4 regions of the Shewanella woodyi ATCC 51908 genome follow, and region 1 is predicted to be linked to each of the others. Evidence: predicted binding sites of a transcription regulator. Region 1 holds the regulator's gene; each other region holds the start of a gene.
What was found. Region 1 encodes sigma-54, which starts transcription at its own class of promoters, with help from an activator protein. Its sites were predicted from a motif close to GTTGGCACGNNNNTNGNNT; they were not measured.
Positions count from the first base shown of each region.

Region 1 (4,218 bases):
TGGAGACGACGGGTTTCGCTGTAACGCTTGAGGAGAACTTCGTCGCTTGAATTTAGGAAAAAGCTTAGTAGCTCAGTCCCTTCAGGTAGGTTTGAAAGCTGTTTATCTAGTTCTGTCTCATGCATATTACGGACATCAACACTGATAGCAACAAGCTCTGTGCTATCTTTGAGTTGTTCCAATAGCGTATCCATAAGAGGCAGAGGAAGATTGTCGACACAATAGTATCCGAGATCCTCTAAAACCCTGAGGGCGACAGATTTTCCTGATCCGGAACGACCGGATACCATAACCAGTTTCATTGGGTGATCACCTGATAAAGTTCTGACTCGTCTTGTGTTTTTCGTAACTGCTTTAAAATTAGCTTGTCATTAAGCTTCTCTGCCATCGCCGACAGGGTGCTTAAGTGCTGTTCACATTGATCAGCTGGAACTAATAGTGCAAATAGTATATCGACCGGCTGTTTATCAATTGAGTCGAAAGAGATAGGCTCTTCGCACTTAATGAGTACCGCAACGGGCTGACTAATATTGGTTAACCTTCCATGTGGAATCGCTATACCGTTACCTATACCTGTGCTGCCCATTTTCTCTCTAGCTAAAAGACTTTCAAAAATCTCTTGAGAGGAAAGGCTTGGGTACTGGACAGCGGCAAGATCGCTGATAAGTTCCAGTACCTTTTTCTTACTGCCCGGAGTGGCGCAAGTTGTGCACTCCGGCTGCAGGATGGTGCTTAATTCCATCGTTAGTGTTTTGTTTGCTTCTCTTTATGTTTAATTACCTGACGGTCGAGCTTGTCAATCAGGGAGTCTATTGCTGCATACATATCCGCATGTTGTGACGCGGCGAAAACCTCACCTCCAGCAAGATGGAGTTTGGCTTCTGCTTTCTGCTGCATTTTTTGAACATTCAAAATAACGTGCACATTATTGATCTGATCGAAATGTCGTTCAAGCTTTGAAAACTTTTCTTCAATATATTGGCGTAGCGATGTGGTAATTTCGATGTGATGACCTGTTACGTTTATTTGCATAGAGATACTCCTTCAGATTCGTTTGTGTTAAAAACGCGCTCGCTGATTTGAGGTTTACACTGCATTTAAATATTCAAGCTACTTCGAAACACCGCATCCTGTGTGGATATATATCCAGCTCACTTCTATATTCAGGATCTAGCATGTCGTGAACTTACAGACTTTACGTCACAATGACCAACCTCAATATATTCACTTTTCAAATATCTTATAAACTCTTTCTTTGATTCGATGGCGGGATCAACATGGCCTCACGGTACTTGGCTATGGTTCGTCTCGCCACCTTAATGCCCTGCTCTGCAAGAAGAAGGGCCATCTTGCTATCACTGAGAGGCTTTTGTTGGTTCTCTGCCGCCACTAACTTTTTAATGAAGGCGCGGATAGCTGTTGATGAACACTCACCGCCATCGTCGGTACCCACATGGCTGGAGAAGAAATATTTCAGCTCAAATATGCCTCTTGGGGTATGCATATATTTTTGGGTTGTGACACGGGAGATGGTCGATTCATGCATCTCAACTTCTTCAGCTATGTCATTTAGCACCATAGGTTTCATCGCCTCTTCACCATATTCGAAGAAGCCTTGTTGAAACTTGACGATGCAATTTGAGACCTTTAAAAGAGTATCGTTACGACTCTCTAAGCTCTTGATAAACCACTTAGCTTCCTGCAAATGCCCACGGATAAATTGACTGTCAGCTTGGTTTTTCGTGCTGCGAGCCATGGAAGCGTAATGCTGATTCACATTAATTTTTGGCATGTAGTCTGGGTTGAGTTCAACAATCCAGCGCCCTTTCTTTTTAATCACAGTGACATCTGGAATAACATACTCATCCCGACTTGGGTTGATGGCCAGTCCAGGACGTGGATTTAGGGTTTGAATCAGTTCAATGGCTTGCCTTAAATCATCCTCTTTAAGTTTGGTTTTACGCATTAAGAGGCGGAAGTCACGGCCTGCAATTAGATCAAGGTGCTCTTTAATCAGTAATCGGGCATTGTCGATATGAGGTGTTGTGTTGGCATATTGAGCTAGCTGTATAAACAGGCATTCACTGAGGTCACGGGCTGCAACACCGATAGGATCAAAGTGCTGAACACGCTTAAGCACCGCTTCAACTTCATCGAGCTCTATCTCAGGATCGCCCATGGCTTCTAAGATATCATCGGTACTTTGCGTGAGGTAGCCACGCTCATCGATCGCATCAATAATGGCTGTCGCGATGGCTAAGTCATTATCAGAAAATGGGGTTAAGTTTTTTTGCCACTCTAGGTGCTCATATAGACCTTCACAGGTTTCGCCTTGGAAGGGAAGGTCATCATCTCGCATCGCGCCAGAGCTTGAGTTTGGTGTTGCGGTGTAGACCTCATCCCAAGTGGTGTCGACAGGAAGGTCTTCAGGCATGGAATCTTGATTCAGTGCGTCGGATGTTTCTAGTGACGAGCTGTCTTTATCGGCCTCTTTCTCGACAGAAGCACTGAAGTCTGTTTCGCTGTTGTTTTTGACATCGCTATTGTCAGCGTTAGCATCAACTTGCTCTTCGTCCAACTCCAGTAATGGATTGGAATCTAATGCTTGTTGGATCTCCTGTTGCAGTTCCAGTGACGACAGCTGCAGCAGACGTATCGCCTGTTGAAGCTGGGGAGTCATGGTTAAGTGCTGACCCATTTTGAGCTGGAGTGACGCTTTCATGTACTGCTATTCCCTACTTTGTACTTATAAAATGAGAAAGCCTGTTGGAGCTATTTGGGGAGTCTTTGCTCCCTCAATTGACTTCATAAGAATGAATCATAACGATGCTGTAGAATTTCTAAATTAGAGGAGAACTGCTCCTCTAGATTAACTATAGCTTGAATTGTTCACCTAAGTACACAGCTCGCACTTGCTGATTGTCTAAGATTTCAGCGGGTGTACCTTCAGCGATTAAGTTTCCATGACTTACAATATAGGCATGCTCACAAACATCCAATGTTTCCCGCACGTTATGGTCAGTGATCAAGACACCAAGACCACGACTTTTGAGCTGTAAAATGATCTTTTTGATGTCGATAACCGAGATAGGATCGACACCTGCAAAGGGCTCATCAAGCAGGATAAATTTAGGGTTTGCAGCCAGTGCTCTAGCTATCTCAACACGTCTACGCTCACCACCTGACAGCGACATCCCTTGGCTATCTCTGATATGGGTAATGTGGAACTCCTCCAGCAGATGTTCAAGCTGCTCCTCACGAGCATTTTTATCTAGCTCATCACGGGTCTGGAGAACGGCCATAATATTATCGCGCACTGAGAGCTTTCTGAAGATACTGGCCTCTTGGGGCAGGTAACCTATCCCTTTACGGGCGCGTAGATGCATGGGATCTAATGTGAGATCGTCACTATCGATAAAGATACGACCTTTATCACTTTGTACTAAGCCCACGACCATATAAAAGGTGGTGGTTTTTCCTGCACCATTGGGGCCGAGTAAGCCAACAATCTGACCTGTTTTTACACTGAGGCTCACGTCCTGTACTACGGCGCGACTTTTATAACTTTTGGCTAGGTTTACAGCCTTTAACGTCAAAGAACTCATTCGATCTCCTGAGCGTTAACTGCAGGTTCTACAGGTATCTCTGGCTTTGTTTCAGGTTGAGTCTCTTTGTTGCTATCTGTTTTAGGCTTAGACTCATCCTGGTAATTTTCAGGTTGGATAATGGTGATGACCCTTTCGCTACCTGTACTTTCAGCAATAAGCTGCTGCTTTTCAATGTTATATTGAATCTGATTACCTGTAACTTGGCTACCATCTTGCTCAAGCGTCGCATTACCCTTCAGAATAAGAGTGCGTTTTGATAACTCGTAGCGGATCTCTTTTGCGCTGGCGTTGGCTGGACGGCCATCTTCCATTATCTGTGAGTAAGTTGCTGGATTCCCCGTAGCGACTAAGATACGTCCGTTAGACCCCTCTTTGGTAAAGGCTCTAAGCTTATCGGCATTGATTTTAACTGAGCCCTGAACGACTTCAACTGGGCCATTAAAGATGATCTGGTTATTTTTAATATCTGCTTCCTGACTTGCTGCAGAGATTTTAACTTCTTGTTTTAGATCATCGACTTTTGCCACACTACTAAAGCTTATTAAGCAGAGTAGTGCTGTGATGATGCCTGTATTTTGCTTCATATATCCCTTCAATTTGACATAAAAAA
Region 1 covers NC_010506.1:5,139,787-5,144,004, reverse strand. The annotation lists gene rapZ (RNase adapter RapZ) at 1-302, opposite strand, end outside; gene ptsN (PTS IIA-like nitrogen regulatory protein PtsN) at 299-742, opposite strand; gene hpf (ribosome hibernation promoting factor) at 745-1,032, opposite strand; gene SWOO_RS21745 (RNA polymerase factor sigma-54) at 1,241-2,722, opposite strand; gene lptB (LPS export ABC transporter ATP-binding protein) at 2,874-3,605, opposite strand; gene lptA (lipopolysaccharide transport periplasmic protein LptA) at 3,602-4,192, opposite strand.

Region 2 (4,218 bases), 2.8 Mb from region 1:
GTCAATCGTGTTGTCAGGACGAATATCTTGAGAGCGAACAATGCCCGTCAAACGAACAAACTCATCACCATTATTGATACTGATCCACTTTTCACCACGGATAACCAAGTTGCCGTTATTTAGCACCTGCATCACGTTTGCAGAGATACTCCCTGATAAGCTATTGCTTTGATCGGCTCCAGACTCACGTTTGGTATTCATACTGTCTGAATACCTGAGATCGATAGGTTGACCTCCAATACTGATATTGCCGCCGCCAGCATAAATAGGGTCCAAGGACAGATCCGTGCCTTTTTTAATCTCATTATTAGCGCTTTTCTTGGCTTGCGTCTGCTCCATCAAGATAACAGTAATAATATCACCAACTTTCAAAGCCTTAATATCAGAATAGAGACTAGAAGCTTGGCTGTCTTGATACATGGATCCCGTTGCCGCGATTTTAGTCGGTGGCGCTTCAGGGTACACCGGTGCGTAGTAAGGATCGTCAGCAATCGGTTTACCACCTGTTGAAGCACAACCTGCTAATACCGGTAGCAGCACCAAGCTTGATACTGTCCATAACCAATATTTATTCATGGCGAGACCTCTATAGATTCTGGTTCACGTATGACAACATCTGATCGACAGCCGAGATAACTTTAGAGTTCATCTCATAAATACGCTGACTCTCAATCAAGTTCACCAACTCTTCGGTTACATTCACATTTGATGTTTCCAAAGCGCCCTGACGTACAGCGCCCATGCCATCAAGAGATGCAGTGCCCTGAATTGGGGTACCACTGGCGCCGGTTTCCGTATATAAATTCTGTCCCATGGGGTCTAACCCGCTTGGATTGATAAAGTCTGACATGGTTAACTGACCAACCACCTGACTCTCAGCTGTGCCGGCTGTTTTTACCGACACTTCGCCTTCAGCGGAAACTGTAATGCCTGTGGCATTCTCAGGAATAGTGATAGCAGGCTGAACCACATACCCAGAGCCTGATGTCACAATTTGCCCAGTGTCATCTAGTGTAAATTGACCATTTCGGGTATAAGCAGCGGTGCCGTCTGGCAACTGAATTTCAAAAAAACCTGGGCCTTCAACCATCAGATCCAATGAATTATCTGTGGTCAGCATGTTGCCTTGAGTAAATACCTTTTGAGTGGCAACCACTTTCGTTCCCGCACCAACATTTAATCCATTGGGTAGTTTAGTGTTTGATGCACTCACACCACCCGCTTGATTGACAGTCTGATACAGAAGGTCTTCAAAAACTGCGCGACTCTTTTTGTAACCAACGGTGCTGGCATTAGCCACATTATTGGAGATAACTGAAATATCGGTTTGCTGAGCATCTAACCCAGTCTTACTTATCCATAACGCCGGATGCATAATATAATCTCCTAGCTAATACGCATTAATGAAGATGATGCTTGATCCATCTCTTCTGCGGTTTTCATCATCTTGACCTGCATCTCAAACTGACGTTGTATATCAATCAAAGACACCATCTCATCGACAGCATTCACATTACTGCCCTCCACTGCACCACTTTCAACGGCAACACGTGGATCAGCAGGAGCAATTTCACCTGACATCTGTCTAAACAAACCATCAGCTCCTCGCATCATATTTCCATCGCCAGGATTCACTAACTTAATCCTGCCTACCTCTTCAATCACTTCCGCTGTCGCCCCTAAAGGACGCACTGAGATAATGCCATCTTGAGCTATCTCAACTTTCTCTATCGGCAATGGTAAAACGATAGGACCGGAATCACCCATAATTGGGTTTCCTCTGTCATTACGCAGTAAACCTGAAGTATCGAAACTTAAGCTCCCAGAGCGAGTATAAGCTTCGCCACCATCAGCCCCTTGAACCGCTATCCATCCACTGCCATTAATCGCAATATCCAGATCTCGTCCAGTTGTCTTAATAGGACCTGAGGAGAAATTTGCCGATGGATTTTCAGTCATTGCAAATACGCGTGTCGGCAAACCTTCGCCAAAAGCCTGCATAGAACGCGCTTGTTCCATGTCCGCTTTAAAACCATCGGTATTAGCATTGGCTAAGTTATTCGCACGTACCGCCAGAGCATTCATATTCTGCTTAGCGCCACTCATTGCGACGTAGAGTAATTTGTCCACCAGCTCCTCCGTCAATCTTTCGCATAAAACTATATATGAATAATATGCAGCAAGTTACATGCCACAATAGGAACAAATTATTGGCGGTGATAAAAATAGGGCTGTAAAAATATAAGGGGGAGTAGCAAGAAGATTTAGAGAAGATAAGAGGAGCGATGTAGGCCGCTCCTCTATTTTAGGGAAACTATCGGATCTGAAGTACCGTTTGCTGCAGGGTATTGTTCACTTCCAAAGTTCTTGAGTTTGCTTGGAAGTTTCTTTGAGCAGAGATAAGGTCGACTAACTCTGTCGTCAAATCAACATTCGACTGTTCAAGAGCCGATGAACGAATACTACCAAACGTCCCACTGTTTGCTTCACCAGCAAGGGCAAGCCCTGAGTCTAAACTGGCTTTCCATGAAGTATTACCAACTTGAGTCAAACCTTGTTCATTGGCAAAACGAGCCAAGGCGACTCTCGCCAACGGAACCGTCGAACCGTTACTGTAGCTGGCATTAATTAGGCCGTCGGCTCCCACTTCAACATTGGTTAAACGACCAACCGTCGTACCATCTTGCGTGAGTTCAGTGACCTCAAATGTTGAAGCATATTGAGTTGGATTATTATATTTAACCGCCAAAGTTTGGGTTCCATCGGCGCCAGGACCGAGTACCCCGGCACCATTAACACCCAGCTCCTCTGTGGTCACAACCGCAGGATCACTACCAACATATGCCCCCGTATCGTTATAGGTCAGTACCGAGCCTTTCCAGCCACCAGCTGTTGTCGCAGAGCCACTACTATCGGCATTACCATCACCTGTAGTATCTGTTTGATAAGTACCAGCTGGACCTGCTAAGTCAACTTGCTTTCCATCGACAGCGTAGAAAGCGACCCAATTACTCGCACCTGTATATGCCGCTTGAGGTGGACGAACAAAATAGGTGGTCATAATATGAGGTTCACCTAATGAATCATATAAGGTTACCGCAGTTGAGTTGTTATAGGTATCACGATCGTTTGGATCAAATGCGGCAGGATCTAAGGTGTCATCACCCGCATTTAGATTCATCTGTATCCCAATTTCATCTGTCATCTTTGGGCTACCTGCGGTATCTGGAATGATAACTGGGCTGGTCGTCGTTAAGCTCACCGAGGTTGAGTTACCATCTTTATCGACACCAAATGTCTGTAGGAAGTTACCTTGCGAGTCAACCAAGTAGTTATTTGAATCGACTTTAAACGCCCCAGCTCTTGTGAAGGTGTGATCTTGTGAATCTAAGCTGCTTGATGTAACGAAAAAGCCACCACCATTAATCGCCATATCTAGGGCATTGTTGGTGAACTGTAAGCTACCTTGATGGAACTGCTGAGCAACTTGACTTGTTGTCGCACCACCACCCACCGCTGTCTTACTGTTCGCAAAAATGGAGTTTGCGTACACATCGGCGAATTCAGCTCGAGATTCCTTAAAGCCAATGCTGTTAACGTTAGCGATGTTATTCGCTGTGGTATTTAGATCTTTCTGGGCAGCGGAAATACCACTCAATGCAATGTTAAACGACATAATTCACCTCGATTTCGATTCATTTCTGAATGATGACAATCCAGCCATCACTTCATTGTTTGAACTGAGTATCCAGCAACCTAAGGTTCTGGATAATTTATTACTTAAACTCACCCACTATGCAGACAAGTTTGTTATTTGAATTAGCTTTCAGCGACAGCTAATACATCTCCAATCTTAATACCACCAACGCCACGTAAGTTAAGAATGGCACCCGTGCTTGCCGTACCGAGTGAAACACTGGTCACGTGGGCATAGGTAGATACGGCTAGCTCTTCACTCTTACCATCAACTTTGCCTGACGCCTTGATGGAGTAGTTACCGTCGGCAACTGGCTCGCCATTTTTATCAAGTCCATCCCATGCCACATCCACGTTGCCGCCAGCACTGCCATCAACCGTAAACGATTTAACTAACTGTCCTTTGTCATCTTCAACACGTACCGTGATACTTTCGATAGCTTCAGGGGTACTGATGATCCCTTTAAGCTCTCGGCCTTCGGCTGAAACATGCCCAGTATCAGATGGGATCAACACCTTCTG
Region 2 covers NC_010506.1:1,989,794-1,994,011, reverse strand. The annotation lists gene flgH (flagellar basal body L-ring protein FlgH) at 1-576, opposite strand, end outside; gene flgG (flagellar basal-body rod protein FlgG) at 587-1,375, opposite strand; gene flgF (flagellar basal-body rod protein FlgF) at 1,387-2,130, opposite strand; gene flgE (flagellar hook protein FlgE) at 2,315-3,676, opposite strand; gene flgD (flagellar hook assembly protein FlgD) at 3,820-4,218, opposite strand, start outside.
Region 2: a site for sigma-54 is predicted at 2,178-2,196, ahead of flgF (flagellar basal-body rod protein FlgF). Genes of this name have one in related genera too.

Region 3 (4,218 bases), 2.8 Mb from region 1:
AGCCATCTCTTGATCTGTTCTTGGTACTCGATTGACCTGTCCATCTTCACCAGCGGGACCAGGCTTAAAATCGACAGCCACAGAGACGCTCACACGTCTAACAACACCTATCTGTTGTCTGGTATGGCTGATGGTGGTGTCTAATTCAAAATTACGAGTTGCTTCTTTATGAGAGGATCCAGGGTTCTTATTTGCTTCACTCTGTTCACCGTCTAATGCATTTTGAGGAATGTTCGCTTCCATTGGAGGCTGATTACTCAAAGCACCAGGTATGCCGCCTATCGCACCTGAGTTAGAACTATTCTCTACCGTCATCTCACTGCGAAGCGCTGGTAAATCTGGATTAAAGCGTTTTGCGGTTTGCTCAACAGCGGTAAAATCCATGCTCACATCAACTTGAGAGGTAAAGTTTTCAGGGCCAAGGATCGGCATTAATATGGATTCAACTTTATTGCGGTATTCTGACTCTTTCTGTTGAACCAACTCAAGCTCTCTTCTAGCTCGAGCCGATACACCATCTTGACTGCCTGAGTTTAGCAAACGACCATTAGAATCGGTAACCGTAACACGTGTTGGCTCTAACCCCTGTACAGCAGAAGCAACGATATCGACTATCGAATCGACCTCCTCCTGACCTAAACCTGCACGGCGTGCACTAATCACTACAGTGGCACTAGGTTTTGAGCGATTTCTGGCAAACACATTCTCTTTTGGAATAGCCAAAATCACTTTTGCACGAGTGACACTTCGTAGCTCTTCAATCGCTCTAGCTAAATTTAGCTCTTGGCTGTGTTTAAGCCTTGCTTGTTCCATTCGTTGACTTACACCAAAGCCACTATCTTGGCTCAGGTAGTCAGTGCTGTTTGACGCGCTATCCACCCCTTCACGGCTAAGCATCAATTTGACCTCTTGATACTTCTCCTCAGGCACTTTAACAACATCGCCCTCTATTTTATAAGCAACCTTGTTCTTATCCAACACATCGAGTACTTGGATCATATCTTCGGTCGCCATTTTACCCAATGGTCGAAACTCTGGCTCTTGGGCCCACAACATGACAAAAACAGCCACAGCAAGACAGATAGCAAGTGCAAGCACCATTGTCACTTGGCGTAACATATCAACACCACCAAATGAGCCAAGTCCACCAGACTTATTCTCTTCCTGAACACCACCGGCAATATCATCACTTGCCAATGTGGAATTTGTACCTACAACCATATCTGTACTCAAAATAGATCCCTGCTTGTCTATTAATCATTGTGGTCAAAATACCAACTAAAAATAGATAAAACCTAAGTAATGCAACGTATTATACAGGCATACTCATGATTTCTTTATAGGCTTCCACCAGTTTATTTCTCACTTGAACTGTTGCTTCAAATGCTACGCTAGCTTTCTCACGCGCGATAACAGTGTCAGACAAGGTAACCCTTGTGTCTCCCATGTCGAGTCTAGAAGATAGCTCCCCAGAGTTAGCTTGTAACTCACCGACACTGGTAACAGCCTGTGATAACAACTCACCAAAATCGCTACCTGAAGTACTTCTTACCTGCTGCGTTATCTGGGGAGTGATACTGCCTGTAGGGATCTCTCCACTCAGTGACTTCATCTCTTGCAATAAAGAGTTTGCTCCGATTTGCATAGGTTTCTCCCAAACAGTCGACTAACAGTAGAAATGACGGATAGTTGACGAAAATGATTCTTGGTAAGAACTAATGCAATTTGTTTGCCACAAAGATGAGTTGTGCTGAAATACAAAAAAGAGAGAGATAAAATTGTGCATGGAGGGGAATAAATACTAAAAAGGCACTAAAGTTAGTGCCTTTTATAAACATAGCTAAGCTAAATCAAAAGATCGGTTTATGCAGGGATCTGAATACCAGCATCTCTCATCTTGGCCATTTTATACCTAAGAGTTCTGGCGCTAATACCTAGCTTCTCAGCAACGAGCTTACGACTACCTTGACACTGGGTCAAAGTTTCTAGAATGATCACGTGTTCTTGAGCTTTTAGCTCATCTCCGAGTGCATCCAACTCCAGCGAGCTCTCTTGAGTGCTAGTATGACACTTCACATCCTGAGTAAGCATCACTTCGTCCGCATCGATTATGATCTCATTGGCGGTTATATTCCCGCCAGTGAAGAGAATTAAGGCTCTCTGAATCACATTATCTAACTCTCGGACATTACCAGGCCATCGGTGAGTCAGCAGGCGACGAGAAGCGCTCTCTTCAAAATCAGGGATCTCCGACATCCCTGATGTCGTTGCATGCCTAAGCAGCAGATGACGAGCCAGTGGTAGTATATCTGCTGGCCTTTGATTTAACGAAGGCCAGACTAAAGGAAACACATTTATTCTGTAATAGAGATCTTCTCTAAAGTCACCTGATGCTGCCATAGATTTAAGATCGCGGTTTGAGGTTGCCAATACCCTCACATCTAACTTGATATTCTTGCGGCCGCCAATTCGCTCCACCTCTCTCTCTTGAAGTACCCTTAGTAACTTAGCCTGTAGGCCTAGCTCCATTTCAGAGATCTCATCAAGTAGCAAGGTTCCTCCCTGCGCCTGTTCAAATTTACCAGGACAGGCCTGATAAGCACCGGTGAAAGCCCCTTTTTCATAGCCAAATAGAGTTGCTTCAAGCATATTTTCAGGAATTGCTGCACAGTTAATCGCGACAAAAGGTTGCTCTGCACGGGGGCTGTTTTGGTGAATAAACCTAGCCAATACCTCTTTACCTGAACCACTTGGCCCCATGATCATCACTGAAGCATCTGAAGCTGCCACTTTCTGTGCTAAAGAGAGTAGCGCTAGACTCTTTTCATCAGCAACAACAGGTTGTGTTTGACACAATTTTGGCTTGAGATAACGAGAGACTTGATTCAACAAAACCTCTGGTGCAAAGGGCTTCGCTAAATAATCGACAGCCCCAAGCTTAATAGCATTTACAGCATTATCTATCGTTGCATATGCTGTCATAAGTAACATAGGTAACTGTGGGTGATGTTGTTGAAGGTAATTTAGTAAGCCTAAACCACCCACTCCCTCCATCTGCACATCACTTATCACCATATCAAATGACTCGTGTTTAAGCTTAACAATGGCATCCTCTGCAGAAGCAACATCCACACAGTCATAATGAGCTATCAAAAGAGTGTCTAATAGGGCTTCACGAAGAGAGTGATCATCTTCGACCAATAATAGTTTACCTTCAGACATATTTAGCTCCTTCATCAACTTCTTTTACCAAGGGTTTATCAAAGGTTTCAGAGTCTTGGCCCAATAATTTTGGGAAAACCAATGAAGCCGTACACCCTTTTGTTTTTTCACATCTAAGTTGCAATTTTCCACTATGATTTGCCACAACAGATTGAACAACCGCTAAACCTAAACCGGTACCTTGTGCTTTAGTGGTAAAAAATGGTTCAAGCACCTTCTGCTGCATCGCCTTGTCTAACCCTTTGCCATTATCAATAATGTCGATATGCAAATTGCTCTGTGTTTCATATCCCTGAATTTTTACCTTTGTCGAGCCAGCTTCAATGCTGTTAACAACCAGATTATTAATTGCTGAGCTTAACGCACTCGAATTAGCCAGAAATGGACTCTTCGAGCTATCTATAAATTCAAGTTCACACCGGTTCTGCTCAGCAATCGGTTCGCAATTGGCGAGTACGCTTTCCATGACCGTTGAGATATGCTCCGCTTCGCCTTGCTCCTGCTGACGGCCTTTAGCCATTAAGAGCATATCATTCACCTGATGCTCTAACTCGTTTAGCCTATCAACTAACTTTCCCTGAAATCTTTTTCTGGAAACATCCGTCAATTTAGGACTTCCTAAGTTGGAAGCATATAGAAGTGCAGCTGTTAATGGCGTTCTAACTTGGTGAGCCAAAGTGGCCACCATTTTACCTAAAGCAGAGAGACGCTGAAGATGCGATAAGTTTTTCTGCAAAATACGCGTTTCTGTCAGATCAGTTAACACTATTAATTGGCCAGATTCAGGTGTTAGTGGAGTGATTGCTAACTTCACTCTGCGGCCATTACGAAGTGATACTTCATGTCCATCATCGTCTTGAGGAGAAAAGGCACGATTAATAACCTGAATCCACTTTAACCCCTCCAAAGGCAAGCCTAATAGCTTCACCGCGACAGGATTTGTGTCCGTAACAACACCATCACCATTTATGATAACAATGCCCGATGGCATAGCTT
Region 3 covers NC_010506.1:2,006,329-2,010,546, reverse strand. The annotation lists gene fliF (flagellar basal-body MS-ring/collar protein FliF) at 1-1,221, opposite strand, end outside; gene fliE (flagellar hook-basal body complex protein FliE) at 1,313-1,645, opposite strand; gene SWOO_RS08215 (sigma-54-dependent transcriptional regulator) at 1,864-3,222, opposite strand; gene SWOO_RS08210 (sensor histidine kinase) at 3,215-4,218, opposite strand, start outside.
Region 3: a site for sigma-54 is predicted at 1,719-1,737, ahead of fliE (flagellar hook-basal body complex protein FliE). Genes of this name have one in related genera too.

Region 4 (4,218 bases), 2.7 Mb from region 1:
GTAAATAACACCTTGAGGATAAATCAATGAATACAAAAAAAGCATTGAGCGCCATTGCTGTCACAGCAGCACTAATCAGTAGTTCCGCTTATGCCGATGGCATAAATGCAACACTCGAGATGAGCCAGCAGGACTATAAAAGCAGTGATAATGTCGTTGTAAAAGTCACATTAACCAATGAAGAACATATTCCAGTAAAAGTATTAAAGTGGTATACGGCTGCAGATGGCGTAGAGGAAGCACTGTTTAAAGTCACAGCTAATGGTGAAGAGCGAGCATACTTAGGCGCACACTACAAACGTCAAGCACCAACAAAAAATGACTACATCAAGTTAAAATCAGGCGAGAGTATCTCCTATGACGTAGAGTTATCTTCTCTTTATGATATGAGCTCAACAGCAGAGTATGAGATCAGTTACGATGTCAGTTCATTGCAGCTCTTTGCTCCTAATCCAGGGCAAGCTAAAAAACTAGCACGTTTGGGAGTTGAGGGTATACATTCCCAGCCGACAAGTTTCTACCTTGAGGGACGTGAACTAAAACAAGGCACAAAAAAGGGTAAACCGGGTGGAGGAGATGGTGGTGGAGAAGTGGATGGTGTCACCTTTACAGGTCGCTGTAGTAACTCACAAAAAACTGACATTCTGGCAGGTTTAGATGCCGCAAAAGGTATGTCAGCTGATGCCAACCAGCACCTGAACGGTAATAACTCAAGCTCAACGCGCTACAACACTTGGTTTGGTAATTACAGCTCATCTCGCTGGAACACTGTCAGCAATAACTTCAGCAAAATAGACAGTGCGCTTAACAACGAACCATTGACTATTGACTGTAGCTGTAAGAAGAGGTACTTCGCTTATGTCTACCCAACTCAACCCTATAAAATTTATATGTGCCGTGCTTTTTGGTCGGCTCCTACCACAGGAACAGACTCTAAAGGTGGTACAATCATCCATGAGATGAGTCACTTTAATGTAGTCGCCGGCACTGATGATATCGTTTACGGTCAAAGTGGTGCCAAAGCGTTAGCAATAAGCGATCCTGCGCAAGCGATTCAAAATGCAGATAGTCACGAATACTTCGCGGAAAATACACCAAACTTAAATTAAGTTACACTCAAGTTTACTTGTCTTTGGGCAGAGCTTTCTGCCCTTTTTTAACCGCAGAGCCTAATATGAAAAAAGTGATCATTTTAATGCTGGCGGCTTCATCTCTCTACCTGTCACCACTACCAGCCAAAGCAGGAGCGATCATGTTCCCTCAATGCAAGCTCTCACAGCATGGTAATGAGGCAAAGCTCCTCTTTACCCTCCATAATCCAAGCGAGCAACCTTGGAAGTTTCTCCAATGGAAAACACCATTCGACGCTTGGTTCAGTGAGTTTATACACATCACGCATAAAGGAGTTCAAATTCCCTATGAAGGTGCATTGATGAAAAGAGGAGAACCTAACAAAGAGGACTACTTAATTCTCAAAGCAGGAGAGAACGTTCAGGTTGAGCTAGAACTAGCTCAAGCTTTTAGATTGAATAACGGAGAATACACAGTCGAGATATCCCCCATCTTGCTCACTCCTTTAACAAAAAGTCAGCTTGAAAACAGCAGTCTTGAACTCACATGCCCAAAAATACGGATTAACTTAATAAACAGACATGAAAAACACCTATAGCAGATGCATTGATGTCAATCTGCAACTTGGCTTGCAGTATGCGAATGCCCGCATAACCAAAAACAACAAAAAATATAACCACATGTATTTAAAGTAAAAAATTATTGGCACAAACCCTGCTATCCATTAGTCACTTAGGTTAATGGATTAAGGAAGCCCAATGAGAAATATAAAAAATCTGATATTGATCACGAGTGGAATCTTACTTTACCAAGGCAACAGTTGGGCTACGGAGTTTGAGGAGTGTCCCACTCAAGCCTTTATCATACAAACTCCTTCATCAGCCCCCAAAGCATATTCAGTAGAACTATCAACAGGTAGCTATGTAGAATCCTCTGCCGATATGGGAACCACGAAATCCTATAATGGTGTTGGATTTAACTACCATGATAACTATATCTATGGTTGGGATTATCAAAGTGCCACACTAGGAAAAACAGGTAGTGACTACCAAATTAATCCACTATCCGTCACGAAAGATGCTGATGCAGCTGCAGCAGGAAACTTCTTTGTCGGTGATATCGCCATTGATGAGAATGTTTGGTATGGGTATAAGAAAAACAAAGGCTTATTTACCATTCCTCTAGATGATCCCAATAATTACACCATGACCTTAGTCAGTGGCAGTAAAGCCAATGCGAGTTACAATATTACCGACTTTGCGTTCCATCCAACCGATGGTTATATCTATGCTGTCAGTAATGGTTCCAATGGTAATTTACTGCAGATTGATCCAGTCACCGCAGCCTCAACTAACCTAGGCACAGTTCTGGTCTCCTCTGGTTCAAACTTCACCTTTGGGGCGCAGTTTTTTGATCTTAACGGCACACTCTATATCAGTAACAATAGCGACGGTAAAATCTATCGTGTCGACATGAGTGGTGCAGAGCCTAGCGGAGAGCTTTTCGCTTATGGTCCCTCTTCTTCAAGTAACGACGGCGCACGCTGCGCCCTTGCTGATATACCTGTAGGTGATAGTGTCGATTTTGGTGACGCCCCTGACAGCTATAAAACCTTGATGTCCTCAAACGGTGCACGACACTCAATTATCGATGACTTTTATCTTGGCTCCGGTGTCGATAATGAGTCCAGTGGATACCCTACCCCCTTATCCGACGACAGCAGTGATGGCAACGATGATGAAGATGGTGTGAGCTTTCCTACCGGCTTTGAGCTAGGTGAGTCAGCCGTCATTCTAGTAACAGCTACTGGTTCTGGCGGTTATCTCAATGCTTGGTTCGACTGGAATGGTAATGGTGTGTTCGATGATGACGAGCGAGCTATCAGCGGCCAGGCACTTTCCCCAGGCAGTAACACCGTAAATTTAGATGTACCAACTTGGGGTAAAGCGGGACAAACATGGGCTAGATTTCGCTATAGCAGCTTAGCAGATATTGGTCCAACAGGCGGCGTGGGGGATGGTGAGGTTGAAGATTATCCAGTTACCGTCACCGAAGCTCAAGTCACCATAAATTACTATCCCTCATCTTCAGGATACACCTCTGTCGCTTATGAAGATCTCTACCCAGATCAGGAAGATTATGACATGAACGATGTCATCTTTAACCTCAGACTGATTGAGTATATCAAGAGTGGCCAAGTGATCAGGGTGGAGTTTGAGGCTAAGTTAGCCGCAATGGGGGCAGCCTATCATAACGGCTTTGCCATTCAACTTCATGATATCGCCATGGGCAATATAAAAGAGAATGCAATCGAGTGGAGTATCGATGAGGTCGCTCAAAGCACGTCGCCACTTGAATCAGGGCAGACTAATGCCGTGCTCATCTTCACCCAAGATCTCTGGGATCATATTAGCTTAGCGACAGGTTGTAACTACCTGAGAACTGAGGCTGGCTGTGGGACAACCTACCGCACTACATGGAAGATGCGAGTGCCTTTTGAAAATGCTGTGGCAGTTGAGGATATGCCGGAGTTCCCCTACGACCCATTCATCTTTGCAACTCCAGGTACCGATCATGGCTTAGCAGCCAAGAATGTGGTTGGTGAACTGCCCGGACGTAAACTTGAAATTCACCTGAAAAATAAAGCGCCGACCGATAAGTTTTCCACCGCCTACTTTGGTGCAAGAGAAGACAGATCAGATCCAGCTTCTGGGCAGTACTTCCTTAATGAAAATGGGATGAGCTGGGCATTAGAGATCCCTGAAACTTGGCAACACCCAGCAGAGAGGCAAAGGCTAGATGTTACCTACCCAGAGTTTCTCGATTTTGCGGCAGATAGTACAGGCGATACCAATAAAAATTGGTACCAAAATGCCAATTCACAATTGATCTTCCAAGATTAATCCTGAAGGTAAGGAGATAGAAATGACAACATTCAATGATCTTATCAAAGCATTAATATCTTGCATTGAGACTGGCAAAACATGCTTACTCGTCCTGCTATTTGCAAGCATAACAGCATGTGGAGGTGGCGGAGGAGATGAAAGCTCTGCTCCTGCTGCGACAACGGGGACTGTTACACCACCTTCAACCACTCCCCCAACTACAACGCCAACGCCGGATCCAGATCCTGATCCAGCCCCTGAG
Region 4 covers NC_010506.1:1,880,605-1,884,822, reverse strand. The annotation lists gene SWOO_RS07685 (M35 family metallo-endopeptidase) at 27-1,109, shown strand; gene SWOO_RS07680 (hypothetical protein) at 1,175-1,669, shown strand; gene SWOO_RS07675 (LruC domain-containing protein) at 1,830-3,974, shown strand; gene SWOO_RS07670 (hypothetical protein) at 3,997-4,218, shown strand, end outside.
Region 4: a site for sigma-54 is predicted at 1,773-1,791, ahead of SWOO_RS07675 (LruC domain-containing protein). Genes of this name have one in related genera too.